DNA from 3 places in the Comamonas sp. E6 genome. Region 2 is predicted to be linked to each of the others. Evidence: predicted binding sites of a transcription regulator. Region 2 holds the regulator's gene; each other region holds the start of a gene.
The links. The regulator sigma-54, encoded in region 2, starts transcription at its own class of promoters, with help from an activator protein. The targets are predictions, from matches to a motif close to TGGCANGNAANCTGCTTT.

Region 1 (10,227 bases), on a different contig from region 2:
CGGCGGCAATGCCGTGCGCGCCGTGGCCTGCCTGCCGGCTCTTGTCGGCGCCTGGCGCCACCGCGCTGGCGGGCTGCTGCTGTCCGCCTCGGGGGTCTCGCCGTTCAAGCGCGCAGATCTGCAAATGCCGCAGTTGCTGGGCGAGCGTCGCCCACGCACGCTGAACATGAGCCAGATTGGCGATGTGCTGCTGCATGAGGGCGATGCCGGCTTCGGCCCCAAGGTGGAAGCCGTCGTGGTCTATAACAGCAATCCCGTGGCGGTGGCGCCAGAGTCGGCCAAGGTGGCTGCGGGCTTTGCGCGCGAAGATCTGTTCACCGTGGTGCTTGAGCATTTCCTCACCGACACCGCAGACCATGCCGACTATGTGCTGCCCGCCACCACGCAGCTAGAGCATTGGGACATCCACGGCAGCTACGGCCATACCGATGTGCTGCTGAATCGCCCCGCGATCGAGCCCCAAGGCCAGGCGCGCAGCAACGCGCAGATCTTTCGCGATCTGGCCATGCATATGGCCAGGCTGGACCCCGCTTTTGCCGCAGCCTGCTTCTCTGATTCCGACGAAGCGCTGTGCCGCGCAGCGCTAGCACAGACAGCCATTGATTTCGACGATCTTCTGCAACAGGGCTTTGCCCATATCCCGCTGCCCGATGCGCCGTTTGCCGAAGGTGGCTTTGCCACGCCTTCGGGCAAATGCGAATTCGACAACCCCGCCCTGGCGCGGCTGGGCATCAACACCCTGCCCGACTACCTGCCCAATTACGAGCCGCCCACGGCCGCCTACCCGCTGGCCATGATCTCGCCGCCGGCACGCAACTTCCTCAACAGCAGCTTTGCCAATGTGGCCAGTCTGGCCCGCATGGAAGAGCGTCCACTGCTGGAGATGCACCCCGATGACGCAGCTGCGCGCGGCATTGCCGACGGTGACCGGTTACGCGTCTTCAACCAGCGCGGCGAGCATGTCTGCCACGTCGCCGTCAACGGCCGCGCTCGCACCGGCGTGGTGGTGGGCCTGGGCATCTGGTGGCGCAAGCAGGGAGCCAACGGCACGAATGTGAACGAGCTGACGCATCAGCAGCTCACCGATATTGGCCGGGCGCCCTGCTTCTACGACTGCGCGGTACAGGTGGAAAAGTTCAAGGAGTTGTCAGCCTGACGCGGCTGCATTGTGGTTGACCATGAGCAGGGCCACGGCGCGAGCAACCATAATGCAGGCACTCAATGAATATGCGGCCGGGGTCTGAGCCTGTCAGAGCACACAGGTACAGCGCAGAGCCGCCCTGCTCTCGCGACATCATCTGTGAAGAAATCTCTCCCCTGGCACCGCCGGCTTGCGCCTAACCGGCTTGATTTGCGTCGACTGATCCTGGTCCTGACCATCTGCAGCGCGCTGATCCCGTTTCTCAACACCTTCTATGCCGGCTATCTGGTGCAGCGCCAGCAGCTGATAGACAACACGCTTGAAGGTCACCATGCCTATGCGACCAAGCTGGCGCAGAGCACGGATGATTTTCTGCAGTCCGCCCTGCAGCAGCTGGAATACAGCGCCAATCTGATGGGCGCGCACATGGATGACGTGGACTATCTGGCCAAGGAGGCCACACGTCTGCGCCTGCAAACCAAGAGCTTCAACTCCGTCACCATCATCGACCCAACGGGCTATGTGCTGGCGACATCGCCCGAAACCCTGCAGATCAAGGGCAAGACGCTGCAAAGCGCCGGAGTGACACAGACATTGAGCACTCGCGGGCCCGTCATCAGCCAGCCCTATATGTCCACGGCCGGCAACTACATCGTCTTTGTCTCTCAGCCCATTTTCGACCCTCAGGGCGAATTCCTGGGAGCGGTAGGCGGCAGCATCTACCTCAAGGAAGACAGCATCCTCGACACCCTGCTGGGCTCGCACTTCTACCAGGATGGCACCTATGTCTATGTGGTGGACCAGAACAAGCACATCATCTATCACCCCGACAACCACCGTATCGGCGATCAGGTGATCAACAACGATGTCATCAACGCCGTGATCCGAGGCGAGTCGGGTACGGCGCCAGTCGTCAACAGCAAGGGAGTGGAAATGCTGGCCGGCTATGCCGTCATCCATGCCTCGGGATGGGGCATTGTGGCCCAGCGCCCCAAGGCGGCCACGCTGGCCCCGCTCAACAAGCTGATGCGCTCCGTGCTCTACAAGACCCTGCCCATCGCCCTGCTGATGCTGGTGGTCATCTGGTGGAGCGCGCGCCGCATTGCCAGCCCGCTGCGCCAGCTCGCCAATGGCGCTCACGATATGGACAAGCCCGAGACGGCGCAGAACATCCAGGCCGTCAAGTCCTGGTACTTCGAGTCCTACGAACTCAAGAAAGCCATGCTCAAGGGCCTGGGCCTGCTGCAACGCAATATCACCAAGCTGCGCGAGGACGTGAACACCGATCCGTTGACCGGGCTGGGCAATCGCCGCCATCTGGAGGCAGCCATCAGCGCCTTTCAGACGCAAGCGCTGCCGTTCTCGGTGATTGCCATCGACATCGACCACTTCAAGCATATCAACGACGGTTTTGGCCACGACACAGGCGACGAGGTACTCAGACAGCTCGCACGCACCATGCGCGAGGTCTCGCGTGTCGATGACCTGCCCTGCCGCGTGGGTGGCGAGGAGTTTCTGCTGCTGCTGCCCGGCACGGGGCTGGAGGCCGCCGCCCATGCCGCCGAGCGCCTGCGTCAGCTGGTCGAGAAAATGGAGATACCGCCCGTGGGCCATATCACCATCTCGCTGGGCGTGGCCCACTGGCCCGACAGCGATCCCGATATCAAGGCCGTCTTCCAGCAGGCCGATGCCATGCTCTATGCCGCCAAGCGGGGTGGACGCAATCGTGTCATGGTCAGTAAGGCCTGCGAGCCTCCCAGCGAGCTCTGAGCCCGGCAGCACCGTAGTTCCGCTCCCACACTCAAGGCGTATCCGCTGTCACAGCCGCTACGCTTTTTTTGCAGCTTATTGTGTGACTCCGTTGCACCAATTTGGCCACTGACGCTTCAAATTAGTGAGCATGCACCACAAGCGTTAAAAGGATTGAGCGCAAATTGATCTGAATTCCATAACAAGTAACTGATTTCATTGAACTAATGCCTTGAGCCCTCTGACCTGGCACAGCTCTTGCTGAAAACCCTTGCCCCGCAACCCCGGATGGACAGCGGAATACACAACAGCAAAGGAATTTCAGATGCCAGAGCCAAGCAAGCATGTCAGTCGCAGACAACTGCTCTCGATGATCGGAAAGGTCGCGGGCGGCAGTGCCATGTACCAAGCCATGAGTTCACTGGGCTACGCCGCCGAGTCGCATTACAGCGGTCCGGTCAAGCTCGGCAACGCCAGACATGGCGCGTCGGTTCTGGTGCTGGGCGCGGGCCTGGCAGGCATGGTGGCAGCCCACGAGTTGCGCGCGGCGGGCTACAAGGTGCAGTTGCTTGAATACCAGAGTCGCGCCGGCGGCCGCTGCTGGACGCTGCGCGGCGGCGATGAGTTCAGCGAACTCGACGGTACACGCCAGAAAGTGGGCTTTGCCAAGGGCAACTACTTCAACCCCGGCCCCTGGCGCGTGCCCTACCACCACCATGCGATGCTGGACTACTACAAGCGCTTCGGCATCAAGCTCGAAGCCTTCAACCAAGTCAACTACAACGCCTATCTGCACAACAGCAAGGCCCTGGCCGGCAAGCCCCAGCGCTTTCGCCATGTGCAGACCGATGTCTACGGTCATGTGGCCGAGCTGCTCGCCAAGGCTACCAATCAGGGCGCGCTGGACCAGAGCGTCAGCCGGGAAGACAAGGAACGCCTGCTGGAGAGCCTCAAGGCCTGGGGCGTGCTGGACAAGGAGTACCGCTACCGCGCCAGCAATGCGGTCAGCGATTTCCGTGGCTACGACATCGACCCCGGCGGCGGCCTGATGGCGCAGGCCAAACCGTCGACGCCCATGGACCTGCACGAGCTGCTCGAATCCAATTTGTGGCGCCAGATGGGCGTTGGTAATATCTACGAATTCCACAGCGCCATCTTCCAGCCCGAAGGCGGCATGGACATGCTGGCCCAGGCCATGGCGCGCGATCTGGGCTCGGCCATACGCTACAACGCCAAGGTCACCAGGATCGCCCAGAACGACAAGGGCGTGACCGTGGACTATGTAGACGCCCTCAAGCCCGGCGCCACACTGCAGGCCCGCGCCGACTGGTGCGTGTGCACGATTCCGCTGTCCATCCTGAGCCAGATCGAAGTGCAGGCCAGCAGCGCCATGCAAAACGCGATTGCTGCCGTGCCCTACGGCAGCTCCATGAAGGTCGGTCTGGAGTTCAAGCGCCGCTTCTGGGAAGAGGACGAGCGCATCTACGGCGGCATCAGCTACACCGATCTGCCGATTCAGCAGATCTCCTACCCCTCCACCGGCTATATGGGCAACGGCCCCGCCGTGCTGCTGGGCGCCTATGCCTTCGAGAACTCCAACAGCTACCGCTTCTCCTCGCTCAAGCCGGCCGAGCGCATTCGTCTGGCGCTGGAGTACGGCGCGCAGATTCATCCGCAGTACAAGCAGGAGTTCCTCAACGGTGTGTCGGTAGCCTGGCATCGCATGCCCTGGATCAACGGCTGCTTCGGCAACTGGACCGATGCGCTGCGCGAGCAGCACTACAAGGATCTGGCCCAGATCGACGGTCGCCTAGTGCTCGCGGGCGAGCATGTCTCGTACATCCCCGCCTGGCAGGAAGGTGCCGTGCTGTCTTCGCTGGACGCCATCCAGCGTCTGCACGCCAAGGCCTCCAGCCTCTGATCGCCCATGTCTGCAACAAGGAACTTCACCATGCACACATTGCACCGTCTTTGCTCCGCTTTCGCCCTGGCCCTGGGTCTCTCCGGCGCCGTCCTGGCCCAATCACAGGGCATGAAAACCCAGGATGTGAAAAACCTGCAAACGCTGCAGTCTGCCGCCGTTCTTTCCATCTCGCCCGCCGATACCCAGGCGCTGATGCAGAACTTCTCTGCGGTCCGTCCACGCTTCAGCCAGAGCGGCGGAGAGACCCTGTACCAGGCCATCTGCCAGGGATGCCACATGGTCAAGGGCGAAGGCGCCAAGGGCGCCGGCTTCTATCCCGCGCTGGCCTCCAACCCCAAGCTGGCAGCCGCCGCCTACCCGACCTCGGTCGTCATGAACGGCCTGCACGGCATGCCATCCTTTGCCAGCAAGCTGTCCGACGAGCAGATTGCCGACGTCGTGAACTATGTGCGCAGCAACTTCGGCAATCAGTACCCGGACAAGCTGTCTGCCGCCGACGTCAAACCCTTTCGCGTCACCCCATAAATCCATTCAGGAGATCACATGAACGTTCCATCCATCTTCAAGACCGCCACCACCGCCGCCCTGCTGGGCGCTGCAGTCCTGCTCACCGGCTGCGCAGCCACCACCTCCGGCGGTGGCGATGTCCTGCGTTACAAGACACCGGGCTCGACCTTCCCCATCGCCGCAGCCGTGGAAATTCCCACCGATGCCCGCACCGTCTACCTCTCGGGCAAGGTGCCGCCCGTGGTGGACAAATCCAAGCCCGCCACTGATCCTGCTGCCTATGGCGGCGACACTGAAGGCCAGACCGTGGCCATCCTCAAGGGCCTGGAAGAGCAGCTCAAGAGCATGAATCTCGGCATGAGCGATGTGGTGAAGATGCAGGTCTTCCTGGTGGCCGACCCCGCCAAGGGCAACAAGATGGACTTTGCCGGCTTCATGCGTGGCTACACCCAGTTCTTTGGCACGGCTGCCCAGCCCAACCTGCCCGCACGCTCGGCCTTCCAGATTGCAGCCCTGGCCAACCCGGCCTGGTATGTGGAAATCGAGGTCGTGGCAGTGCGTGCCGCCAAGCCCGCCAAGTAAGTGATGCACCGACCTCTGCTCCAGCCCCTGGAAAAATAAACCGGGTCGCATTCATCGCCTGCCCCGTCAGCGATGAATGCCGATTCCAGCGCCGCTCAGTGGGCGGGAGAACCCGTTCCCTGCTGGGCGCTGCGCGCATCCAGGGCCAGGAAATGGTGAACCACGGGCCTGTCCGGCCCCTGGTGGTAGCGCAAAGCGGCGGCCTGCAGATCGGCATCGGCCTTGGACACACGACCATGCTGGCGCAAGTGCTCAGCCCAGGATTCAACCAGGAACCACTCAATCACTCGACCGGGCTCGCCGGTGTGTTCGGCCACGCCCCAGGCATAAGCCCCATCGCGACGGCGCTCCTGGGCCACTTGCTGCATGGCCTGGAAAAAAGCGGCCAAATCTTCGTGGGCAATGCGGTATTCGATCTGAATCATGACCGGGCCACGATCATGAGCCACGGGTTCTGCCAGCAGGGGCTCGGGCCAGTGGTTGGACGGTTGCAGATCCGCCTCACCAGCTGGCAGCTTGACGCGGTGAAAGACCAGGGACACCAGCACCAGACCCAGGGCTCCGATCAGCAGCGTGACCGGCAGGCCCAGCTGGCCGGCAATCAGGCCCCAGCCCAGGCTGCCAAGGGCCATGGCACCGTTGAATACCATCAGGTAGATGGCAAGACCCCGGCCGCGCACCCAGTTGGGCAGCACCGCCTGGGCCACACCGTTGAGTGTGGTCAGCGCAACAATCCAGCCCAGGCCCAGCACCAGCATCAGCGCCACGGCAGCCCACTGGGGCGGCGCAAGGGTCAGCATGCCCATGACCAAGGCCGTAACCACAGAAGCCAGCAACACCAGACCGTCGGTATCGAGACGCTTGCGCAGCTTGGGCAGCAGCACGGCGCCCAGGATGGCTCCGGCGCCCACAGCGCCCAGCATCACGCCATAAAAGCCGGCCGTGCCGCCCAGCATGCGCCGCGCCACCAGGGGCAGCAGGGCCCAGACCGAGCTGGCGAACAGGAAAAACACAGCGGCGCGCAGCAACACCACATGCAGCTCGCGGCTGGCACGGGCATAGCGCACACCGGCCCGGAAGGCGCCGAAGAACTGCTCGTTGAGTGCCGAAGCCTCGGCCTTGGGACGCTTCCACCAGATGAGGGCGGCGATCACGAACACATAGCTCAGCACATCAAGGCCGTAGGCCGCCGCGGCGCCGAAGCTGGCCAGCAGCAGGCCGCCGGCAGCCGGGCCGATGGCACGGGCGATGTTGATGCCCAGGGAGTTCAGGGCCACGGCGCTCTTGAGTTCGCTGCGCGGCACCAGCTCGGGCACGATGGACTGCCAGGTCGGTCCCATGAGGGCGGCGCCAATGCCGCCCACAAAGGTCAGAGCCACCAGGTATTCCACCGTGAGGGTGTTGGTCTGGGCAAGCACCAGCAGCGTGCCGCTGACGGCGCCCAGCAACACCTGCACGCCGATGAGGAAACGACGGCGGTCCAGGATGTCGGACAGCACGCCGGCCGGGATGGCCAGCAGAAAGACTGGCAGCGTGGCCGCCGTCTGGATCAGGGCCACGGCCGTGGGGCTGGACGAGAGCTCGGTCACCATCCAGGCGCTGGCCACATCGCGCATGAAGCTGCCGATATTGCCCAGCACCGTGGCGGCCCACAGCACTGCAAAGACGGGAATGGCCAGGGGCGCGAAGCTGCCCGAGGCGGTTTTTTGGTTATCCGGCATGGGAGTCTCCTAGATCGTGCCAGGCGACGAGCAACATGCCGCCGACCAGGCCCCAGTGTTCAAAAAATGCGTTGGCAGCACGCTGGCGCTCGGCCTGCGGCGCTGCCCGGAAGCGGTCGGCCAGCAAGGCCGCCAGCACCGTGAAACCGGCGAGGGCCAGCGGCTGCACCCAGGGGGCGGTGGCTGCGGCATGCAGCGTCTCGCCCATCTCACACCGCCCAGCAGGCGCAGCCCAGGGCGCCCCAGAAGCCCTTGAGATCGGCCACGGGCAGCTTGCTGCTCCAGGCCGTGGCGTGGGCATGGCCATGCATGTTGCAGCTAATGGCGCAGCCGCAGTTTGCTGCCGCGTTGCGCATCACGGACTGCAGCGGCGCAGCCTCCTGCACACCCCAGGCGCCATAGCCCTTGAAGGTGCGCACGGGCGACCAGTCGGGCATGGCCAGGGGCGGGGCCGACTCATCGAGGTCGGCGAAGGCACCAGCGCCGTAGACCACCTTGCCGCCCACCACGGTGAGCAGGGCCGAGGTGTCGGCGATGTCGGACTCGGGGCAGGCGAAGAAATCGCGATCAGGAACGATGAGGTCGGCCAGCTGGCCCACCTGGATGCGGCCCTTCTTGCCCTGTTCGTTGCTGAACCAGGTGACGTTTTCGGTCCACATGCGCAAGGCCTGGTCGCGGGTGAGGCAATTGCGCTGAGGCGTGAGCTGCAGGCCACCCACGGTCTTGCCCGTGACGAGCCATGACAGCGAGACCCAGGGGTTGTAGCTGGCGACGCGGGTGGCGTCGGTGCCGGCAGACACGTTCACGCCTTTTTCCAGCATGCGCTTGACAGGCGGTGTGGCTTCGGCCGCAGCCGCGCCATAGCGCTCGACGAAGTATTCGCCCTGGTAGGCCATGCGGTGCTGCACGGCAACGCCTCCGCCCAGGGCCGCGATGCGGTCGATGGACTTCTCGGAGATGGTTTCGGCGTGGTCGAAGAACCAGTTCAGACCGGCCAGGGGAATGTCTTCATTGACCTTCTCGAACACATCGAGCGCGCGATCGATGGTCTCGTCGTAGGTGGCGTGCATGCGCCAGGGCCAGCGGTTCTGTGCCAGGATGCGCACCACTTCTTCGAGCTCGCCTTCCATGCCGGGCGCCAGCTCGGGCTGGGGCTGGCGGAAGTCCTCGAAGTCGGCAGCCGAGAACACCAGCATCTCGCCTGCGCCGTTGTGGCGGAAGTAGTCCGTGCCCTGCTTGTACTGCGAGGTGGCGGTCCAGCGCAGAAAGTCGTCCTTCTCTTCCTTGGGCTTTTGCGTGAACAGGTTGTAGGCCAGGCGGATGGTGAGCTGGTCGGCATCGGCCAGTTCCTGGATCACGTCGTAGTCGTCTGGGTAGTTCTGCATGCCGCCGCCCGCGTCGATGGCACCGGTCACGCCCAGGCGGTTGAGTTCGCGCATGAAGTGGCGTGTGGAGTTGAGCTGGTAGTCGCGCGGCAGCTTGGGGCCCTTGGCCAGCGTGGCGTAGAGGATGGAGGCGTTGGGCTTGGCCAGCAGCAGGCCCGTGGGGTTGCCGGCGCTGTCGCGCAGGATCTGGCCACCGGGCGGCTCGGGCGTGTCCTTGGTGTAGCCCACGGCGCGCAGGGCAGCGGCGTTGAGCAGGGCACGGTCATACAGGTGCAGGATGAAGACCGGGGTGTCGGGTGCCACGGTATTCAGCTCGGCCAGCGTGGGCAGACGCTTTTCCACGAACTGGTGCTCGCTGAAGCCGCCCACAACGCGCACCCACTGGGGCGCAGGGGTCACGTCCACCTGAGCCTTGAGCATGGCCATGGCATCGGCCAGGCTCTTCACGCCGTCCCAGCGCAGCTCCATGTTGAAGTTCAGGCCGCCGCGGATCAGATGCAGGTGGTTATCTATCAAACCCGGCAGAGCGCTACGTCCGCCCAGATCGATGCGTTTGGTCTGCGGGCCGGCCAGAGGCAGGACCTCGCGGTCGCTGCCGACGGCGCTGAAGCGCCCCCGGCTCACGGCCACGGCCGTGGCCGCGGGCTTGCTGCGGTCCAGCGTGGTGAAACGGCCGTTGAACAGGATCAGATCGGGGGCGGAGGGCAGGGTCATGGAGGTCTCCGGTGGTTCAGCGGCGCCAAAAGTGCGCCAGATTTCTTGGCGAGCAGACCAAGGTCGCATTGAGGACCGCATCCGTACATGCGTACGGCGAGAACCGCGGGCGCGAGATCGGTCTGCGCTGCAGAAAGATGATGTGCTCTTTTTAGCCTTCGTGGGCGCCGAACATGGTCTTGGCGTAAGTGATGCCTATGCCGTAGCCGCCACCCAGCTTCTTGGCGATGCCCGTGGTCATGTCATAGGTCTCGGTACGGGCCCAGTCACGCTGCATTTCCAGCAGGTACTGCAGCGACGTGATGGGCTGGGCGCCGGCCTGCACCATGCGCTCCATGGCACGGTTATGGGCTTCGGTGGAAATGTCGCCGCAGGCATCGGCGATCACGAAGACCTCAAAACCCTGGTCCAGCGCCGACAGGGCCGGTCCGACGATGCACACGCTGGTCCACAGGCCGGCCAGCACGATGCGAGGCTTGCCGATCTCGTTGACCTTCCGGATCA
Region 2 (10,227 bases):
CGCATGTAATCCCAGTTTCCTGTCCATCGGTCGCCTTGCTGGCCTTGCCTGTCAGGGGTCGATGGATCTGAGAATGGAATAACTGAAGCAGAAAGCGTTAAGCGACTGATATGAAGAACCAGCAACGCGGTGGAACCATCCTGGGGCTTATCTTTGGCATGGTCATCGGTCTGGCTGCGGCCCTGGCCGTGGCCATCTATGTGACCAAGGTGCCGGTGCCCTTCCTCAACAAGGGTGGAAACAACACTCAGCGCGATGCGGCCGAGGCCGAGCGCAACAAGAACTGGGACCCCAACGCACCGCTGCAGAGCCGCCAGCCTGCACCGCCCCCGGTGACACCACCAGTTCCTCCAAGCGATGTGACGGTGTCGCCGCCTACACCTGCGGTACAACCTACTGCAACCGGCGGAGTCACCACGCCGCCGCCACCTTCTACGCCGGAGAAGCCTGCCAAGTCCGCATCGGGTGATCCGCTGGGTGATCTGGTCAAGGAGCGCTCCGCAGCAGCCGACAAGGCAGACAAGGCGCGTGCAGACAAGGAAAAGGCGGCCGCGCAGACGGCATCCTCTTCGGACTCTGCGTTCAACTACTTTGTGCAGGCCGGTGCTTTCCGCGGCCAGAGCGAAGCGGAAGCGCAGCGTGCCAAGCTGGCCATGCTGGGCTGGGAGTCGCGCATCAGCGAGCGTGAGCAGAACGGCATCACCGTTTTCCGCGTGCGCGTGGGGCCGTTCAGCAAGCGTGACGACGCTGAGCAGCTCAAGGGCAAGCTCGACGGTGCGGGCGTGGACTCGACTCTGGTGCGCGCGGCCAGATAGCAAGGCCCCTGAGGCGCTGCGCGCCGGGGGACTGCAGCTTAGCTGCGGGGCGGCCCTTGCTTGAGACCTCTGACTTGTGCCATTGGTAGTTTTGACAACGCTGAACTTTTTTGGGCCTGTTGGCTCTGATATTGCAGACCTGATACAGGAGTTTGTTTAGATGAAACGTCGCGAATTCTCTCTGGCTGCCTCGGCAGCTGCTGCCGGTGCCCTGACTCTGGGTGCCTCCTCCAGCTGGGCCCAGGGCGCTGCGCCCAAGGAAGGCAAGGACTACATCAAGCTCGGCAAGCCCGCCAGCGTGAGCGCGCCGGCCGGCAAGGTCGAGGTGGTCGAGTTCTTCTGGTACAGCTGCCCGCATTGCAATGCCTTCGAGCCCCAGTTCGAAGCCTGGGCAAAGAGCCAGCCTGCCGATGTGGTGGTGCGCCGCGTGCCCGTGGCTTTCAATGCCTCTTTCGTGCCACAGCAAAAGCTGTACTACGCCCTGGAGGGCATGAACCTGCTGCCCCAGCTGCATGCCAAGGTGTTCCGCACCATCCACGTGGATCGCAATCTGCTCAAGACCGATGACGCCATCTTTGACTGGGTCGGCAAGCAGGGCGTGGATCTGGCCAAGTTCAAGGAGGTCTACAACTCCTTCACCGTGGCCAATCAGGCGCGCAAGGCCGCTCAGCTGCAAAACGAATATGACGTGGAAGGCGTGCCCGCCATGGGTGTGGCCGGCCGCTACTACACGGACGGCACCAAGGCCGGCAATATGGAGAATGTGCTGCGCGTGGTCAATGCGCTGGTCGCCTCCAGCCGCAAGGCCTGAGATCAGGCAGCAGACGCCAGTGACGTTTGACGCCCAACAAGCCCGCCGCCGTGCGGGCTTTTTTGTGGGTGTTTTTTACGCAAGTTGCAAAAAGGGAATGACTACAATGGATGCAAGAGTGCGACACGTGTCGCGTCTTTTGTGGCCTCGTGCCATCTTTCAAATGAGCGATAAGCCTTAGAGGTCTAAGCTCCATTGCTACTTAAAACGTAGCAATTTCAATCTGCAGCCGAATGGCTCAATTCGGCTGCAAGCCTTTCCCCACAAGGGAAGGGCAAGCATTTGCACGTCCTTTCCAAGGATTTGCGCGCCGTTTTGGCCCATTTTCGCCACAGAAGTGTGGTGAGGATGAGACACGTCTGAAATTTTCCACGAACATGGAAACGTCCCGACGTAAGGCTTCAGATACGGAAGGGCGCAAAGCTCTGATCTGCCTTGTCATACTTTTCAGAAATGGAATCGCTATGACTTTGTGTGTGACCACAAATAGCCTACGGTGATGTGCAAGACCAGTAATGGTCCTGTGCAGAGCTCACCCGACAACGTACCCCCGCATAGCGGCAGAAACCACTCGCGAGAGTGATTTCTGGAGGCTGCCAGCAGAAAGGCGGTTAAGGGGCCAGGCTAATTCCGCATGGGCAACGTAAAGTGAATCGTCGTTCGAACCTGGGTGACCATTGAGGGGCCAAATCTGCTGATAGGCCACGACCAAAAGGTACGCTGAAGGCTGTGTCTGTTCTTGCTAGACACACGTCACCAACATTCAGCCCCGGGATAGATGAGTCCTAAACGGATAGACAGGAAGCGGCGCAAGCCGCCAACGTCGGTAGATTAGGGAACGTGGTAAGCCCCACCGTCCGCCAGCACGCGCAAGCGCGATGGCAGGGAAGTCGTAAGGCGACCTGTTGGATGAGGGGGTATGGGATAGTGGAAAAAGCGAATGGCTGCCTGTAATGGGTGGCATAAGGCATTTGTCCTAACGCGAAAGCGTGCCCACTTCCACTTGGTGCAACCGTCGCTCGCGACTGTTGGTGTTCATTTCATAGCCCAAAAGGGACGCATAGCCTCCCTTTTGGGAAGTCACGCGTCCTCCAAAGGGTCAAACCTGAAAGAGGAAAGCATGAGAGAAACAACTGTCTCCAGTAGTTCTGCGTCCTCACGCGAACCGCAAGACTGGCACGCCATTGATTGGCACCGGGTCGAGCAGTTCGTGAGAACGACGCAGCAACGCATAGCGAAGGCTACGCTGGAGAAAGACTGGCGCAGGGTGAAAGCCTTGCAACGGTCTTTAATCCACTCGTTTTCCGCCAGGGCTCTGGCAGTAAGACGAGTTACCGAAAACCAAGGCAAGCGAACGGCAGGTGTCGATCGCCAGCTTTGGGATTCTCCTGCCCTGAAACGGGTGGCAATTGGTCGGTTGAAACAGCAACGGGGATATAGAGCTAAACCGCTTCGGCGGGTCTACATCCCGAAGTCCAACGGAAAGGAGCGCCCTCTGGGCATTCCCACGATGTTGGATCGGGCCATGCAGGCGCTACACCTGCTTGGACTGGAACCTGTGGCGGAAACCACGAGCGATCTGAACAGCTACGGCTTTAGGAGGAATCGCTCGACGGCGGATGCCATGGGCCAGATAGTCGTCTGCACATCCAAGAGAGACTCTGCTCAGTGGGTGCTGGAGGCGGATATCCAAGGCTGTTTCGACCATATCAACCATGAGTGGCTGGTACGTCACGTTCCTATGAACAAGACAATCTTGCTCAAATGGTTGAAAGCCGGGGTAGTCCACCAGGGCCGCCTATCGCCAACCACAGAAGGGACGCCACAAGGCGGCATCATCTCGCCAACATTGGCGAACATGTGTCTGAACGGGCTGGAATCGGGCTTGATCGCATACCTTCGGGGGCGGTTTGGCGTGAAAAAGGCCGCGAAACTGAAAGTCAACGTGATCCGGTACGCCGACGACTTTGTGATCACGGGTAGCTCTCAAGAGCTGCTCGGGACAGAGGTTAGGCCTTGGATAGAAGCATTCCTCGCACAACGGGGTCTGCGCCTATCACTGGAAAAGACGAAGGTCACACACATAGACACCGGTTTCGATTTCCTGGGGTGGAACTTTCGCAAATACAAAGGGAAGTTTCTCAACAAACCAAGCAAGAAGAACGCGCAAGCGCTCTATCGCAAGGTCAGTGAAATCGTGAAGTCACACGTATCCATGAAGCAGGAGGATCTCATAGCCAAACTGAACCCAATCCTTCGGGGATGGGCGCAGTACCACCAACCGGTGGTGGCGAAGGAAACCTTCAGTCGGATGGACAGCCTGATCTACTGGCGCCTAGTGCGCTGGACGAGAAGACGACATCCGAATAAGTCCCTCCTCTGGTGCAAAAGCCGTTACTGGCGGCGCATCAAGGACAGGGATGAGTTCGCAGCAACCGTGAAAACGGCAGACGGCTCACTCACGACCAAATTGTTGAAGCTTGCTGATACAAAGATCGTGAGGCACGAAAAGATCAGAGGGAGTTACAACCCCTTTGACCCGGCTGATGAGGTTTATGGCGAAGACTTGAGGACGAAGCGCATGTTGAAAAATATGTCGTACCAGTACGAAACGTCGATGCTCTACATCTCACAGAACGGACGTTGCGCACTATGTGCGGAACCGTTGGAAGAAGGGGAACGCTGGCACGACCACCACATTGTTTACAAGGTGGCGGGTGGATCAGACAAACTCTCCAATCGGGTGCTACTGCACCCCGTCTGTCACAGGCGGTTGCATGCACTGGGTTTACAGGTAGCGAAACCGGCCTCTCAAGGGCTTAGCGTTCAATCAGGAAAAAACAATCCATCCTAGAATGGAGAGTATTGAAGATTGAACTTGTTGTGCTTGAGCCGGATGCGGTGAAAGTCGCAAGTCCGGTTCTTAGGGGGGGATGGTTCAGCAATGAACTGTCCCTACCCTCCAACGTGCCTTCCATGAAAAAAACACTCCTACCTCTTGCGCTGGCCTGCGCCCTGGCAGCAGCGACCGGCATTGTCCATGCCGAAAAAGCCGACAGCGCCAAGCCCATGAATATCGAGGCGGATGCGTTGCGTCATGACGAGCTGCAGCAGACCAGTGTCTTTACTGGCAATGTGGTGATGACCAAGGGCTCCATCGTGCTGCGCGGTGCTCAGCTCGATGTGCGGCAGGACGCCGAGGGCTATCAGTACGGTGTGATCAAGGCCGAGGCCGGCAAGCGAGCGTTCTTCCGCCAGAAGCGCGATACCGTGGCCGGTCAGCCCGAGGAGTTCATCGAGGGCGAAGGCGAAGTCATCGAGTACGACGGCAAGGCCGATATCGTCAAGTTCATCCGTCGTGGCGAGATGCGCCGCTACCGTGGCGGTCAGCTCAGCGATCAGGTCACGGGCTCCATCATCGTCTACAACAACATCACCGACGTCTATACCGTCGATGGCCAGAAGACCAGCGGCGGCCTGCCTAGCTCCTCCGTGGGACAGGGCGGCCGTGTGCGCGCCATCATGGCGCCCAAGGACGGCACGCCGGGGGCACAGCCCAAGCCTGCAACACCTGCCACGCAGCTGCGCCAGAGCATGACGCTGGGCGGCGAGAAAGCCGACGAGAAGAAATGAGCGAGCCGACTTTCTCCAGCAGCCGCAGCGGCGAGTCCGACAGCCGCCTGGAGGCCAAACATCTGGCCAAGTCCTACGGCAGCCGCAAGGTGGTCAAGGATGTGTCCCTGTCCGTGCAAAAAGGCGAGGTCGTCGGTCTGCTCGGCCCTAATGGAGCGGGCAAGACCACATCGTTCTACATGATCGTGGGCCTGGTGCGCAGCGACGGCGGCGAGATCTTCATCGACGGCCAGCCGGTGGGCGGCATGCCGATTCACCAGCGTTCGCGCCTGGGCCTGTCCTATCTGCCCCAGGAAGCCTCCATCTTTCGCAAGCTCAGCGTGGAAGACAATGTGCGCGCCGTGCTGGAGCTGCAAAAGGACGAGCAGGGCAAGGCGCTGACGCGCGACGAGATCGAAAAGCGCCTCACGGGCCTGCTGCAGGAGCTGCGCGTCGAGCATCTGCGCCAGTCGCCGGCGCTGGCGCTGTCAGGCGGTGAGCGCCGTCGCGTGGAAATTGCCCGCGCCCTGGCCACGCAACCGCGCTTTATTTTGCTTGACGAGCCTTTTGCCGGCATCGACCCGATCGCGGTGATCGAGATCCAGCGCATCATCGGCTTCCTCAAGGAGCGCGGCATCGGCGTGCTGATCACCGACCATAATGTGCGCGAGACGCTGGGCATCTGCGACCACGCCTTCATCATCAGCGACGGTCATGTGCTGGCCGAAGGCACGCCCGAGGAGATCGTGGAGAACGCCGATGTGCGCCGCGTCTATCTGGGCGAACATTTCAGGATGTGATGACCGCCACGCTCCCTCACTTTGTGCGGTCGCTGCCCCCAGAAGGGGCCCTGACCGGCTGCGCCGGGGTTTGCCTTGAGGTGGCCCGGCGGCAAACCCGTAGCACTGCGCGCGTTTGCAATGATTGTCTGGGGGCCGCGCCTCGATGAAGCCAGGTCTCTCGCTACGCGTTTCGCAGCATTTATCGCTTACGCCGCAGCTGCAGCAATCCATTCAGCTGCTGCAGCTTTCCACCCTGGAGCTGGCGCAGGAAGTCGAGCAGATGCTGGTCGACAACCCTTTTCTGGAACGTGCGGGCGATGAGGCCGAAACTGCGGGAGATGCTCCTGTAGATGTAGCTAATAGCGCCGGTGAATACAGTACTTCAGATAGTATTCATGCTGAAAGAGATGCATCGCAAGCGCAACAAGCTACTGAAACGGTAGCGGAGACATCAAACCCCGAAACCCCTGAAACGCTGAACTGGGAGGCCGAGGGCCTGGACGGTCAGGACGGGGAATGGGGTGGCGAATCCAGTAGCGAGTGGGATACGCCCTCGGCCAGCAGCTCCACGCGCAACCGCGATGGCGATGACGAAACCGATGCCATCGATCTGGCGCGCGAGCACCAGAGCCTGACCGACTTTCTCCATCGTCAGGCGCTGAGCCTGCATCTGGGCGCGGCGGACATGGCGGCGCTGCGCTTTCTCATCGAGTCGCTCAGCGACGACGGCTATCTCGAGGATTCCCTGCAGGAGCTGGCGCAAAGCCTGGCCGGCGACGACCTGGAAGAGCGCGAGGAGCTGGAGCAGCACTTTGTCATTGCGCTGAAGCTGCTGCAAAGCCTGGAGCCCGTGGGCGTGGGAGCGCGTGATCTGGCCGAGTGCCTGCAGCTGCAGCTGCGCGACCTGATCCGCACCGCCGAGGATGAGGGCACGACCGAGGCGCATATGAACCGGCTGCTGCTGGCGCAGGCCATCTGCGCTCAGCCCATGGACCTGCTGGCGCGGCGCGATCTGCGCAAGCTCACCAGTCTGTGCGGTGCGCGCGAGGAGCAACTGCGCGAGGCCATGGCCCTGATCGCCAGACTGGAGCCGCGTCCGGGGCGCCGCTTTGTCGACGTGGAACGCCATATCGTGGTGCCCGATGTCATCGTGCGCCCGGTGCGGGCCGGCTCGGGCCGGGTGGACTTCTCCGTGCAGCTCAACCCCGAGGTCATGCCGCGTCTGCGCGTGCATGACATCTATGCCAGCGTACTGCGCCGCCACAAGAACAGCGACGGCCATGCGGCGCTGCAGCAGCAACTGCAGGAGGCGCGCTGGTTCATCAAGAACATCCAGCAGCGCTTCGACACCATCTTGCGGGTCTCCGAAGCCATCGTGGAGCGGCAGAAGAACTTCTTTGTGCATGGCGAGCTGGCCATGCGACCGCTGGTGCTGCGCGATATCGCCGACACGCTGGGCCTGCACGAGTCCACCATCAGCCGTGTGACCACCGCCAAGTACATGGCCACGCCCCAGGGCACCTTCGAGCTCAAGTACTTCTTCGGTTCGGGCCTGGGCACGGAAACCGGCGGCAGCGCCTCCAGCACGGCCGTGCGTGCGCTGATCAAGCAGTTTGTCGATGCCGAAGATGCCAAGAAGCCGCTGTCGGACGCCAAGCTGGCCGATATGCTCAAAGAGCAGGGCATCGAGTGCGCGCGCCGCACCGTCGCCAAATACCGCGAGCAGCTCAAGATACCGACGACCACGCTGCGCAAGGCGCTGTAGGGCACCGCAGAAACAAGAAAGCCGCTGATGCATCGCACAGCGGCTTTCTTGCTCTGTCTTTAGGGCGGGAGCCTTGATAAGGCATTCCTCAAGCAAGGGGCAGCGAGCAAGAGCTGCCCTTGCGGCGATGCTGCCGTCCCCCTTGGGGGCGCCCGGCCAGGGGAAGGCGCGTAGCGCCTCAGGGGGTTATCAAGAAACCAACCACCAGATAAACCAGACCAGCACGCCAATCATCAGGCCGAACTTGAGGATCTTGTAGAAGGTCGGATTCCAGTCGCGGAAGGCGCGGCGGTACTTGCCCGCATAGAACGAGATCTTGAACAGCTTGCTGATCATGCCGCGCGGATCGCCCTCGTTGTTGGGCGAGCTGGCGGCGGCCACCACGTTCTTGCCCAGCCAGTGATTGAGCCACTGGGCAAAGCCATTGGTCATGGGGCGCTCCACATCGCAGAACAGCACGATGCGGTTGCCTTCGCTGCGGTTCTCGGCCCAGTGCATAAAGGTCTCGTCGAAGATCACGCCTTCACCTTCACGCCAGCTATAGGGCTGGCCGTCGACCTCGATCATGCAGCGGTCGTCGTTGGGGGCCAGCACGGCCAGGTGATAGCGCAGCGAGCCTGCATAGGGGTCGCGGTGCAGATTGAGCTTGGCGCCGGGCGGCAGCTCGGCAAACATGGCGGCCTTGACGCTGGGAATCGATTTCACCAGGGCCGTGGTCTTGGGGCACAGCTCCATGGCCGAAGGGTGGGCATCGCCGTACCACTTGAGATAGAAGCGCTTCCAGCCGGTCTTGAAGAAGGAGTTGAAGCCTGCGTCATCGTTATTGGCGGCGGCCTTGATCTGCATGTTCTTTTGCAGATTGACGGCTTCCTCGCGGATTTCACGCCAGTTGGCCTGCAGCGGCGCCAGCTCGGGGAAGGTGCTGGTGGGCAGATAGGGCGTGCGCGGCACCTTGCTGAACATCAGCATGAAGACGTTGAACGGCGCTGTGAACGTGGAGTGGTCAAACAATTGCTTGACCACCTTGTGGCGCACCTTGCCGCGCAGATGCATGTACAGCCCGCAGCCAAAGAAAAGCAGCACCAGTGCCAGAACGATTATTTTTGCCATAAGGGCCAATTTTACCGGGGGCACCCCGGCGGCCACCATGGGGGCAGGTCAAACAGAACCGGGGTAGGGGAATATCAAAAGCAATAGCTGCCGGCGCTTGACGGCCAGGCGCGGCAGCCGGTCAGGATCAGATACTCAAGGCAGAGCCAGCACGGCGCAGTTGCACAGATCCGCGCTCTCGAACACCGTTGTGTCGCCCGCTTTGAGGCCCGGCACGGGGAATAGCCGCACCGTCAGCGGCTTGTTGAGGCGAAAAGCCATGGTGCCCGTATCGCGCATGACGGCGGCGATCTGCTCGGCGCTGCTATCGCCCGGCACAGGCACGGTATCGAGGCCGATGCCGCAGACGCTGCTGTAGGTCAGCAGGGCGCGGATATCGAATTCGTCATTCAGACTGGCCTGGGCCAGGCCTTGGTCCTCGGTCACGGCCAGCATCAGGCCGCTGAAGCCGATCTGCGTCACGCCGTTGACTGATTTGAAGACGCGGGTCAGCAGGGCCGAGGCTTCCACCGTGCCGCTGGCGCCGAAACAGGGCACGCCCAGCAGTTGGTAGACATCGACCATGGAGGCGCAGGACTTGGACGGCGCGGCCGAGGTGTCCATGCCCGCGATATGCCAGCTCTCGGCCAGTTTCACGCCGTCGGCACAGCGCTGGATGGCAGTGGCATGCTCGTTCAGAGTCTGGCTCAGGCGCTCGAATGCGAGCCTGAACCACGCCGCGTGATCGAGCTGCAGGCGCTGCTGCTGCAGCTCCTGCAGTTCAGCCACCATGAGGTCTGGCGTTTCCAGGCCCAGCACCAGGGCGCCGTGGTGCTGGCCGCGGTGGTAGCTGGCCGGGAAATAGGGAATGCCGGGCGCGCAGTTGAAGTTGACCGTGAAGTTGAAGTTGCCTTCGCCGCGTGGCGTGCTGCGCGCGATCTGCTGAATTGCCTGCACGCTATGGGCCAGCAAACCGGTCTGCAGAAAGCCATGTTCATCCAGATCGATGTTTACGCAGGCGTTGCACAGGTCGCCATAGGCGGCAATCAGCTGCGGCAGCAGGGCCACTTCCTGCGCATTGCGCGCCTCGCCCACGGCAAAGCGGATGCGGCGTTTGCCGGTGTTGATGGCCTTGAGCGTTTCGGCAATGCGCTGCAGGCCGGCTTGGGCGCTGTCTGCGCTGGAGACATCCAGATATTCGCCAAACGGGTTGCTCACGATGCGGATGGACTGCACCTGATAGCCCCGGGCCTCAATGGCATCGGCCACGGCATCGCATTGCTGCTTGGCCTGGGTCAGGTCGGCCTGCCACTGTGCCTCATCGGCGCTCAGGTTGACAAAGGCGGTGACGGT
Region 3 (10,227 bases), on a different contig from region 2:
AAGGTGCTGCGCTTCGCACAGGAGCCCACCCAGCTCAATGTCAGCAACTTCCAGAACTATCGCCTGTTCGTCGAACGGGGCGGCATCACCTATGTCGGCTATCGGGACAAGCAGATGGTCAGCAATCAGCAGCGGCTCAATGGCACTGCCGCCGATGCGCTGCTTGGCGCCCTCGGCCTGAACTGACTCCCCGCCCTAGCGCAGCACAGCCCACCTCTCGGTGGGCTTTTTCATGCATGGCCTCAGCCAGCAGCGGTCATTGAGCTTTGCCAGAATCGTTGCCATGCTTGAAAACCTTCGCACTTCCGTCCAGCCCTATGGCGGCGATCTGTTTCTGCTGCTGATCGCCCTGGCTGTCATCAGCCTCGCCGTGCTGTTCAACATCAAGGGCCGTCTTCCCGTGGACCAGTTGCGCCGCGTAATCCGCATGGCGGCGCTGGTGGCCTTGCTGGGCTCGGTATTCGCCATGCAGGCCGGCAGCAGCTATTACGCCATGGCCGCCGTGCTGCTGGCCTGGGGTGTGCTGGTCGGCATTGTGCTTGGACGTGAGATCGGCCGCAAACGCTGACCCAGAAAACGCTGCAAGCTATCAAAACCATATAGATCAATCGCCATGAAATCCCTGAACAACGTCAAGCTGTCCATGCTGGACCTGGTCGCCGTGCGCGAAGGCGGAACGGTGGCCGATGCTCTGCAGATTGCCGTGCGCACCGCGCAGCAGGCTGAAAAGCTGGGCTTCACCCGCTACTGGCTGGCCGAGCACCACAATATGCCGGGCATTGCTAGTTCGGCCACGGCCGTGCTGATCGGCCACATCGCAGGCGCCACGCAGAGGATTCGTGTGGGCTCGGGGGGCATCATGCTGCCCAACCATGCACCGCTGGTGGTGGCCGAGGCCTTCGGCACACTGGCCGAGCTCTACCCGGGCCGCATCGACCTGGGCCTGGGCCGCGCGCCGGGCACCGACGGTGCGACCATGCGCGCCCTGCGCCGCGACCGCGTGGAGACCGAGGAGGACTTCCCGCGCGACGTACAGGAGCTGCAGCGTCTGCTGGGCGATCACCAGGACGGCGCCCGCATCATCGCCATGCCGGGCGCGGGCACGCATGTCCCGATCTGGCTGCTGGGCTCCAGTCTGTTCTCGGCCCAGCTGGCTGCACACATGGGCCTGCCCTACGCCTTTGCCTCGCACTTTGCGCCGCGCATGCTGCACCAGGCCCTGGCCCTGTATCGCCAGATGTTCAAGCCCAGTGCCACGCTGGCCAAGCCTTACGCGATTGTCGGCGTGCCCGTGATTGCAGCCCCCAGCGATGAAGAGGCGCGGTTTCTGGCCAGCAGCACCTATCAGCGCGTGCTCGGCATTCTGACCGGCAACCGCACCCGCCTCATGCCCCCGGTACCGGACTTCTGGGAGCAGCTGGATGGGCGCGCCCAGGCGGCGATTGCCGATTTCCTGGCAGTGGGCGTCATCGGCGGCCCCGATACCGTGCGCCAGGGGCTGCAAAAGCTGGCCGACGAGACCCAGGCCGATGAATTCATGATCGTCAGCGATGTCTATGACGCCGAGCTGCGCCTGCGCAGCCTGGAGATCACGGCTGGCGCAATGAACACTGCCTCCTGAGCGGACCTGGCAGCTCCCTCCTCTCACGCTGCGCGGTAGGAGGGAGTGCAGAGAGAACGACAAACCAGCGTCCCGGCATGAGAGCATGCCAAACTCCTGCGTCGTTCACCTCTCAGATTTCGCCCATGAGCCGTTCCGCCCGTCTGCTGCAATTGCTGGATACGCTGCGCCGCGCCCGTCAGCCGCAGACCGGGCCCGAGCTGGCCCAGGCGCTGGGCATCAGCCTGCGCACGCTGTATCGCGATATTGCCACCTTGCGCACCCAGGGCGCCGACATCCTGGGCGACCCCGGCATAGGCTTCGAGATGCGGCCCGGCTTTCTGCTGCCGCCGCTGATGTTCAACGCCGACGAGCTGGAGGCCCTGCTGCTGGGCGCTCGCTGGGCCAGCCTGCAGGCCGATCCGCAACTGGCCCAGGCTGCCACCGCCGCCATGGACCGCATACGCACAGCACTGCCGCTGGAGCTGCGCATCGCCGTCGATACCAGCGGCCTGCTGGTTCCCAATATGCAGACAGATCCGCCGGCCGAGCCCTGGCAGGCCGCGCTGCGCCGCGCCATCCGCGCCGAACACAAGGTCGTGCTGCATTACCGGGACCAGCATGGCGTGCCGAGCCAGCGCCGGGTCTGGCCGTTTGCCATGGCCTACTTCGAGCGCAGCCGCGTGGTCTCGGCATGGTGCGAGTTGCGCCAGGCCTTTCGTCACTTTCGCGCCGACCGCGTGGACGCGCTGGAGGATCTCGGAGAACGCTATCCGCAGCGACGTCAGGCACTGATACAGCGCTGGCTGGACGAAACCGGCTACACGCTGGATTGAGCGGCGCTGCTGACAGAAACTGTCAGCCCCCGCTCCTACATTGGCTGCATGGCGTTTTTGCCATGTCACAACAGCCCGCCAAGGAGAGCCGCAATGTCCACACCTCAGCAACCCAAGCTGCGCTTTTTCAGCAACCCCAGATCACGCGCCCGCATGGTGCGCTGGATGCTGGAGGAATGCGGCGCCGACTATGAAACCGTTGACCTGGAATTCGGACCCGAGATGAAGTCGCCCGAGTACCTGTCCATCAACCCCATGGGCAAGGTCCCGGCGCTGCAGCATGGCGATGCCGTGGTCACCGAGACCGGAGCCATCCTCGCCTATCTGGCCGAGCTTTTTCCCGAGAAACGACTGGCCCCGGCAATGGGCAGCCCGGAACGGGCCAGCTACTTTCGCTGGCTGTTCTTTGTCGCCGGGCCGGTGGAGGCCGTCACAACCGCCCGCAACGAAGGCTGGCTGCAATCGCAAACTCATCAGCAGGCCATAAGCGCGGGCTTTGGTCGCTTTGACGATGTGCTGAACACATTGCTGCATGCGGTGGCCGGCAAACGCTATGTCTGCGGCGACCACTTCACGGCCGCCGATCTGTATCTGGCCAGCTATATCGGCTGGAGCATGATGGACGGCAGCTTGCCCAGGCGGCCCGAATTCGAGGCCTATGCCACGCCGCTGCTGCAGCGTGCAGCCTCGGTGCGCGCCGACGAGATCGACGGCGATATGCAAGCCGCCGCCATGGCGCCAGTCGTTTAAGGTTTTGGCCCGCAGCGCTTGCCAGTCAAGCGCAGGGCCATCAAAACCTATAGCAAACCGCTGCAGACCACTCAGCGCGCCAAGTAACCGCCGTCGACCGGGTAATAAGCGCCCGTCACAAACGACGCGCGGTCACTGGCCAGCCAGGCCACCAGCTCGGCGATCTCCTCGGGCTGGCCCAGCCGTCCCATGGGGTGGGCCGCCACCAGCGCCGCATGCGTGGCCGGGTCCTGCTCCAGACCGCTGATCATGGGGGTCTGGACAAAGCCCGGCCCCACGGCATTGATTCGCACGCCCCGGGCCGAATATTCGAGCGCTGCCGCCTTGGTCAGGCCCAGCACGCCATGCTTGGCCGCCGTATAGGCCGCAGAGTTGGCAAAGCCCACGGCGCCGAGTATGGACGCCATATTGATGATGGAGCCGCCACCGCCTTGCAGCATGGCGGCAATCTGGTATTTGCAGGCATAGAAGACACCCGAGAGATTGACGCGCAGCACCTGCTCCCAGGCATCGAGTGGATAGTCGGCGGTTGGCGCGCTGGCTCCGCCGATGCCGGCGTTGTTGCAGGCCACGTCCAGCCTGCCGAAGTGGCGCATGGTCAGGGCCACCAGCGCTTCATGATCCGCCGGGCTGCCGGCGTCGGCGCGCAGATACAGTGCCTCTGCACCCAGCTCGCGCACCAGGGCCGCGCTCTCCTGGCCCTGCTCCTCGTTGAGGTCGGCCAGCACCACCCGCGCGCCTTCCCTGGCCCATGTCAGCGCCACACAACGGCCTATGCCGGATGCAGCCCCCGTCACCAATGCAACCTTGTCCTTGAGCATCGAAACCTCGCATTCTTGAATCGGCAGACCATTGTGCCGACCTCAGCCGCGGCAGTCCTGACCTGCGTCAAGCCGGGTTCGCTCTCTCAAACGCCGAAGTGCTGACATCATTAGTCGCTACTATCTGCACTAACTCCTCACCCGTCAGATCGATTCGCGCATGCCCGCCTTTACCTTTGAAGCCCTGGATGCCCAGGGCCAGACCCGCAAGGGCACCCTGGAAGCCGACAACGCCCGTGCCGCGCGCAGCCAGCTGCGCAGCCAGGCCCTGGTGCCGCTGCAGGTCGAGCCCGTCGCCGCAGGCAAGGGTCAGGGCCGCACCGGCGCTTCCGGATGGTTCACGCGCCCGGTCTTCAACTCCACCAGCCTCGCGGTATGGACCCGCCAGCTATCGGGCCTGGTCAGCTCCGGCCTGCCCATAGAACGCGCACTGGCTGCGCTGTCCGAGGAAGCCGAGGACGAACGCCAGCATCAGCTGGTCGCAGCGCTGAGGGCCGAGGTCAATGCCGGCTCCAGCTTTGCCAGGGCGCTGGAACAGCATCCACGCGAGTTTTCCGATATCTTTTGCGCCGTGATCGGCGCCGGCGAATCCAGCGGCAGCCTGGGTCCGGTGCTGGAAAACCTGGCCGACGACCTGGAGGCGCGCCAGGCCTTGCAGTCCAAGCTCATCGGCGCCTCGCTGTATCCAGCCATCGTGACGCTGGTGGCCATCGTCATCGTGATCTTTCTGGTCAGCTATGTGGTGCCGCAGGTGGCCGGCGTGTTTGCCGGCACCAAGCGTGCGCTGCCGTTTCTCACCGTGGTCATGCTCGGCATCAGCGACTTTGTGCGCCACTACGGCTGGCTCATGCTGGCCGTGCTGCTGCTGGCTGCCGTGGGCTTTCGGCTGGCGCTCAGGAACGAGGCGTTTCGCGAGCGCTTCGATGCCCAGTGGCTGCGCCTGCCGCTCATAGGCCGACTCTCGCGCAGCTATAACGCGGCGCGCTTTGCCGGCACGCTGGCCATGCTGGCCGGAGCGGGCGTGCCCATTCTCAAGGCCTTGCAGGCTGCGGCCGAGACGCTCAACAACCGCGCGCTGCGCGCCGATGCCATGGATGCGCTGGTGCTGGTGCGCGAAGGCGCGCCACTGGCCTCGGCCCTGGCTCAGAAGAAGCGCTTTCCGGGCCTGGTCGCCATGTTCGCCCGGCTGGGCGAGCAGACGGGCCAGCTGCCGCTGATGCTGCAGCGTGCCGCCACCCAGCTGTCCACCGAGGTCCAGCGCCGTGCCATGCACCTGGCCACGATCCTCGAGCCGCTGCTCATCGTCGTCATGGGGCTGGTGGTCATGCTCATCGTGCTGGCCGTGCTCATGCCCATCATCCAGCTCAACCAGTTCGTCAAATAGGCCGGCCGCGCCCGCAACGGTGCGGAAGCGCCCACTCCAGCCTGGCGCAATTCTTGCTTTCTTTTAGTGCATTGCGGGTTTTTTCCGCAATTTCGCACCAATAAATAGCAAATTTCAGCTGGAGCGTTTTCATGCAAGCACTAAAACAGGGCGCGGATGCCCTGTTCATTCTGATGGGCGCCGTCATGGTTCTTGCCATGCACGCCGGTTTCGCCTTCCTGGAGCTGGGCACCGTGCGCCGCAAGAACCAGGTCAATGCCCTGGTCAAGATCCTGGTCGACTTCTCGGTCTCCACCGTGGTCTATTTCGCGCTCGGCTATGGCGTGGCCTACGGCACGCACTTTTTCGTGGGTGCCGAGCAGCTGACGGCACTCAACGGCTACGGCCTGGTCAAGTTCTTCTTTCTGCTGACCTTCGCGGCCGCCATTCCCGCCATCATCTCGGGCGGCATTGCCGAACGCGCCAAGTTCTGGCCCCAGCTGATCGCCACGGCCATGATCGTGGGCCTGATCTACCCCTTCTTCGAGGGCATTGCCTGGAACCAGCATTTCGGCGTGCAGGCCTGGATCAAGGCGCTGACCGGCGCCGAGTTCCACGACTTTGCCGGCAGCGTGGTGGTCCACGCCGTGGGCGGCTGGATCGCTCTTGGCGCCGTGCTGCTGCTGGGTCCGCGCAGCAATCGCTACCGCCAGGGCGGAGCGATCGCCGCCACGCCCCCCTCCAGCATTCCCTTCCTGGCGCTGGGAGCCTGGATTCTGATCGTGGGCTGGTTCGGCTTCAATGTGATGAGTGCCCAGAGCCTGGACAAGATCTCCGGTCTGGTCGCCGTGAATTCGCTGATGGCCATGGTGGGCGGCACGCTGGCTGCCCTGGCCGTGGGCAAAAACGACCCGGGCTTTGTGCACAACGGCCCGCTGGCCGGTCTGGTTGCCGTCTGCGCGGGCTCGGATCTGATGCACCCTCTGGGGGCACTGGTCGTGGGGGCTGCCGCCGGCGCCATCTTTGTCTTCATGTTCACGCTGACGCAGAACAAATGGAAGATCGACGATGTGCTGGGCGTGTGGCCGCTGCACGGTCTGTGCGGCGCCTGGGGCGGCATTGCAGCCGGCATCTTCGGCACGCAGGCACTGGGCGGGCTTGGCGGCGTACATCCGCTGGCCCAGCTCATAGGCACGCTGATGGGCGTGGCCTGGGCAGCGCTCGGCGGCCTGCTGGTCTACGGTCTGCTCAAGAAAACCATGGGGCTGCGCCTGAGCCAGGAACAGGAATTCGACGGCGCCGATCTGTCCATACACCATATCAGTGCCACGCCAGAGCGCGAAGCCAACTGGTGAGGGCGCGGCGGCCTGCGTATCATCGGAGCTTGTCTGCACATCCGCTCAAAGCCGTACCGCCATGGCCATGACCCTGAACGACAAGCTCGTCGTCGCCATCTCCTCGCGAGCCCTGTTCGATTTCGAGGAGGAAAACCGCCTCTTCGAGGACAGCGACCCGGCGACCTATCTGCGCTTGCAGCGCGAGCGGCTGAACGTGCCTGCCGCGCCCGGCGTGGCCTTCTCGCTGGTCAAGAAGCTGCTGGCCTTCAACACCGAGGCACAGCAGCATGTGGAAGTGGTGCTGCTCTCGCGCAACGACCCCGTCAGCGGCATGCGCGTCTTCCGCTCGGCCCAGGCCCACGGCCTGCACTCCATACAGCGCGGCGTATTCACCCAGGGGCGCGACCCCTTCGGCTATCTGCGCCCGCTGGGAGCCCAGCTGTTTCTCTCGGCGAATGCCGATGACGTGACCCAGGCACTGCAGCTGGGCTACCCGGCCGCCCATGTGTTCACCGACTCCATGCGCGCCAGCAGCAGCCATCCGCGTGAAGTGCGCATCGCTTTCGACGGCGATGCCGTGCTGTTTTCCGACGAGGCCGAGCGCATCTTCCAGGCCCAGGGCCTGGAGGCTTTCCAGCAGCATGAGCTGGAGAAAGCCGCCCAGCCGCTGCCTGAAGGCCCTTTCAAGCCCCTGCTGGCCGCCCTGCACCGGCTGCAGCAGGCCGATGTAGCCGGCATGCGCGTGCGCACGGCCCTGGTCACGGCGCGCAGCGCCCCGGCCCATGAACGCGCGCTCAATACGCTGATGGACTGGAAGATCGATGTCGATGAAGCCATGTTCCTCGGCGGACTGGCCAAGGGCGGGTTTCTGCGCGAGTTCGAGCCCGATTTCTTCTTCGACGACCAGACCGGCCATGTACGCAATGCGGCCGGACATGTTCCCTCGGGCCATGTGCGCAGCGGCATTGCCCATGACAAGGCGGCGCTGCCTACGTAAAGCTTGGCAAAGTCCGGCAAGCGAATGCAAAACTTTGAAAGTGCGGCGGGACAGTGCTTGAGAATGCCGTCATGGCCCTCATCTGTACCGCTATGTCAAAAGCCAAGAACCACCCCATCGTCGCGCGCAGCAGCTCGGTCATGAAGACCGCCATGGGCGTGCTGCTGACCAGCGCCGTGCTGCTGCTGCCCACGGTGCGCGCCGAGGAAACTGCCGGCGACAAGATGGCGGAAAGACAGGGAACCCAGCTCTCCAAGGGCGAGATCAAGGCCCAGCAGCAGTTCAAGATGCTGGACTTCAACCAGGATGGCAAGCTCAGCCGCAAGGAAGTGGCCATCATCCCCAAGCTGGCCGCCGCCTTTGACGAAACCGACACCAACAAAGACGGCTTCGTCACCTATGAGGAAGTGCGCGCCTTTGCCGTCAAATACCGTGCAGCGCGTGAAAAGGCCAAGGCCGCGGAAGCCGTGGCAGCTGCATCAGCCAAGGACGATGCTCACAAATCAGAAGCTGACAGCGCTGATCCTGAAAGCAAATAAGATATAAAAATAGCTGAAGCGCTTGAATATCAAGCGCAATCAGCTCTCAAAATAAAAGCAATCGCTTACTTGGCGTTGCCGCTGCGCTTTATCCGGGGCTCGGAATAAGTCAGCGGCTCATTGCGCGCCGTCTGCTTGCTCTGCAGCAGATCTTCCGACTTGCTGGTTTCCTGCGCCTGCTCCACCGCCTGGGCGCTGGCGCGCCACATGGACTGGATGAACTCGATCAGCTGCTTGGAGATCGGCTCCTTGGGTGGCTCCTCGACCTCCTCCTTTTGCTTGACCTCCTCGGCCAGCGTCCAGTCTCGGTTCTCGGTATCGGGAGCCGAGGGCTTCTCGGGCTCGCGCACCGTGCGGCCCTCGCCGATCTTGTCCACCGACTCCGTCGCATTCACCGCATTCACGGGGCGCACCGGCGCGGCGCCAGAGGCGCCTGTGGAATACAAATCCGCACCCTGGGTACGCCAGGGCGTCTGTGTCCGGTCTAGAGGTGGAATTTGCATGGCTTGGCCCTCGGCAGTAAAAAGGTGCAGGCGGAAAATCAGCTATCTCGCCCTGTTATCGGCCACGCTTGAGAAAACTGTAGGATTATTTTCAATCCTATTTTAATAGCTATTAGTCTATATATATCAAGCACCACTGCGCAATTTGATACAAAAAAGGGCCTCGCGATTATGCGAAGCCCTTGAAATAGTCGCGCTGCGCAGCTTACAGAAAGCGCTCCAGCAGCTTGCGCGAATGCCGGTCCAGCTTGCTGCTGTCGGGAATCCGATATTGCACGCCATCCTGGCCCGTGATTTGCAGTCGGGTGCGCCCTGACAGCTTGCGGATGTCTTCCTCGGCCTTGAGCACCATCTGCGTCAGACCGCGATCCGTCTGCAGCTCCCAGGTGCTGGGGGTGGAGAAACTCGAGACCTTGAGAATGCGCTCTATGGTCGGCACGAACTCCCGCACTGCCAGGTCCTGCTCGATCAGCTGACGATGCTCGGGCTGCAGGTCTGCCATGCGGGCCACCCACAGCGCTTCCTTGCCATCGGAGGCGATCAGCGACAGCCCTTCGGCAGGCGCGGCAATCGGAAATGCGCGCACGGGAACGACGGCTTCGTAGACCAGGCCGTTGCCCAGGGTCAGCACCAGACGGCCATGGGCGTTGCGCTCCAGCTGCATGCCGCTCAAATTGGATTGGGGAGCTTCGATCATTGTGTTTCCTTGGTCTGCAGCTTGAGGCCGGCCGCTTGCGCATCCTCTTCGGCACGACGTGCCTGCGCGTCGTACAGGCGGAAGTAATGGCCCTTGAGATCCATCAGCTCGTCGTGCGGGCCGACTTCGACGATCTCACCACGATCCATGACCACCAGACGGTCGGCCTTGCGCAAGGTGGACAGGCGGTGGGCAATGGCGATCGTGGTGCGCCCCTGCACCAGATTGTCCAGCGCCTTCTGGATCTCCTTTTCGGTCTCGGTATCCACGGCCGAGGTGGCTTCGTCGAGGATCAGGATGCGCGGATCGATCAGCAGCGCACGCGCGATGGAGATACGCTGGCGCTCGCCACCCGACAGGCCCTGGCCGCGCTCGCCGACCAGGGAGTCATAGCCGTGGGGCAGGCGCAGGATGAACTCGTGGGCATGGGCGGCACGCGCCGCGGCCACGATTTCCTCGCGCGTGGCATCGGGCTTGCCGTAGGCGATGTTCTCGGCGATCGTGCCGAAGAACAGGAAGGGCTCCTGCAGCACCAGGCCGATATTGCTGCGGTAGTCGGACACGGACATGCGGCGCACGTCCACGCCGTCGAGCTGGATGGAGCCCTCGGAGACGTCGTAGAAACGGCAGATCAGGTTGACCAGGGTGCTCTTGCCCGAGCCGCTGTGGCCGACCAGTCCGATCATCTCGCCGGGCTTGATCTCCAGGTTCAGATGCTTGATGACGGCACGGCTGCCGTAGCGAAAGCCCACATCCTCCATGGTGATGGCACCCTTGGCCTTGC

Region 1: CSE6_RS22635 (flavin monoamine oxidase family protein) is a predicted target of sigma-54. The motif match lies at 3,138-3,155, and genes of this name have one in related genera.
Region 3: CSE6_RS01820 (ammonium transporter) is a predicted target of sigma-54. The motif match lies at 5,434-5,451, and genes of this name have one in related genera.

Annotation. Positions count from the first base shown of each region.
Region 1 is NZ_BBXH01000030.1:51,189-61,415, forward strand. Features, by position in the region: gene CSE6_RS22625 (molybdopterin-dependent oxidoreductase) at 1-1,156, shown strand, start outside; gene CSE6_RS22630 (sensor domain-containing diguanylate cyclase) at 1,352-2,911, shown strand; gene CSE6_RS22635 (flavin monoamine oxidase family protein) at 3,216-4,811, shown strand; gene CSE6_RS22640 (cytochrome c) at 4,842-5,339, shown strand; gene CSE6_RS22645 (RidA family protein) at 5,358-5,903, shown strand; gene CSE6_RS22650 (MFS transporter) at 5,999-7,624, opposite strand; gene CSE6_RS22655 (hypothetical protein) at 7,614-7,832, opposite strand; gene CSE6_RS22660 (amidohydrolase) at 7,834-9,723, opposite strand; gene CSE6_RS22665 (isochorismatase family protein) at 9,875-10,227, opposite strand, start outside.
Region 2 is NZ_BBXH01000012.1:175,844-186,070, reverse strand. Features, by position in the region: gene argS (arginine--tRNA ligase) at 1-9, shown strand, start outside; gene CSE6_RS11905 (SPOR domain-containing protein) at 111-815, shown strand; gene CSE6_RS11900 (thiol:disulfide interchange protein DsbA/DsbL) at 976-1,626, shown strand; gene ltrA (group II intron reverse transcriptase/maturase) at 2,747-4,480, shown strand; gene lptA (lipopolysaccharide transport periplasmic protein LptA) at 4,603-5,259, shown strand; gene lptB (LPS export ABC transporter ATP-binding protein) at 5,256-6,038, shown strand; gene CSE6_RS11880 (RNA polymerase factor sigma-54) at 6,184-7,785, shown strand; gene CSE6_RS11875 (aspartyl/asparaginyl beta-hydroxylase domain-containing protein) at 7,975-8,895, opposite strand; gene CSE6_RS11870 (DUF711 family protein) at 9,031-10,227, opposite strand, start outside.
Region 3 is NZ_BBXH01000005.1:172,008-182,234, reverse strand. Features, by position in the region: gene CSE6_RS01855 (hypothetical protein) at 1-186, shown strand, start outside; gene CSE6_RS01850 (hypothetical protein) at 284-568, shown strand; gene CSE6_RS01845 (LLM class flavin-dependent oxidoreductase) at 614-1,621, shown strand; gene CSE6_RS01840 (YafY family protein) at 1,747-2,436, shown strand; gene CSE6_RS01835 (glutathione S-transferase family protein) at 2,530-3,186, shown strand; gene CSE6_RS01830 (SDR family NAD(P)-dependent oxidoreductase) at 3,258-4,007, opposite strand; gene gspF (type II secretion system inner membrane protein GspF) at 4,168-5,391, shown strand; gene CSE6_RS01820 (ammonium transporter) at 5,523-6,725, shown strand; gene CSE6_RS01815 (5'-nucleotidase) at 6,787-7,704, shown strand; gene CSE6_RS01810 (EF-hand domain-containing protein) at 7,776-8,243, shown strand; gene CSE6_RS01805 (hypothetical protein) at 8,309-8,746, opposite strand; gene CSE6_RS01800 (DUF1854 domain-containing protein) at 8,952-9,443, opposite strand; gene CSE6_RS01795 (ABC transporter ATP-binding protein) at 9,440-10,227, opposite strand, start outside.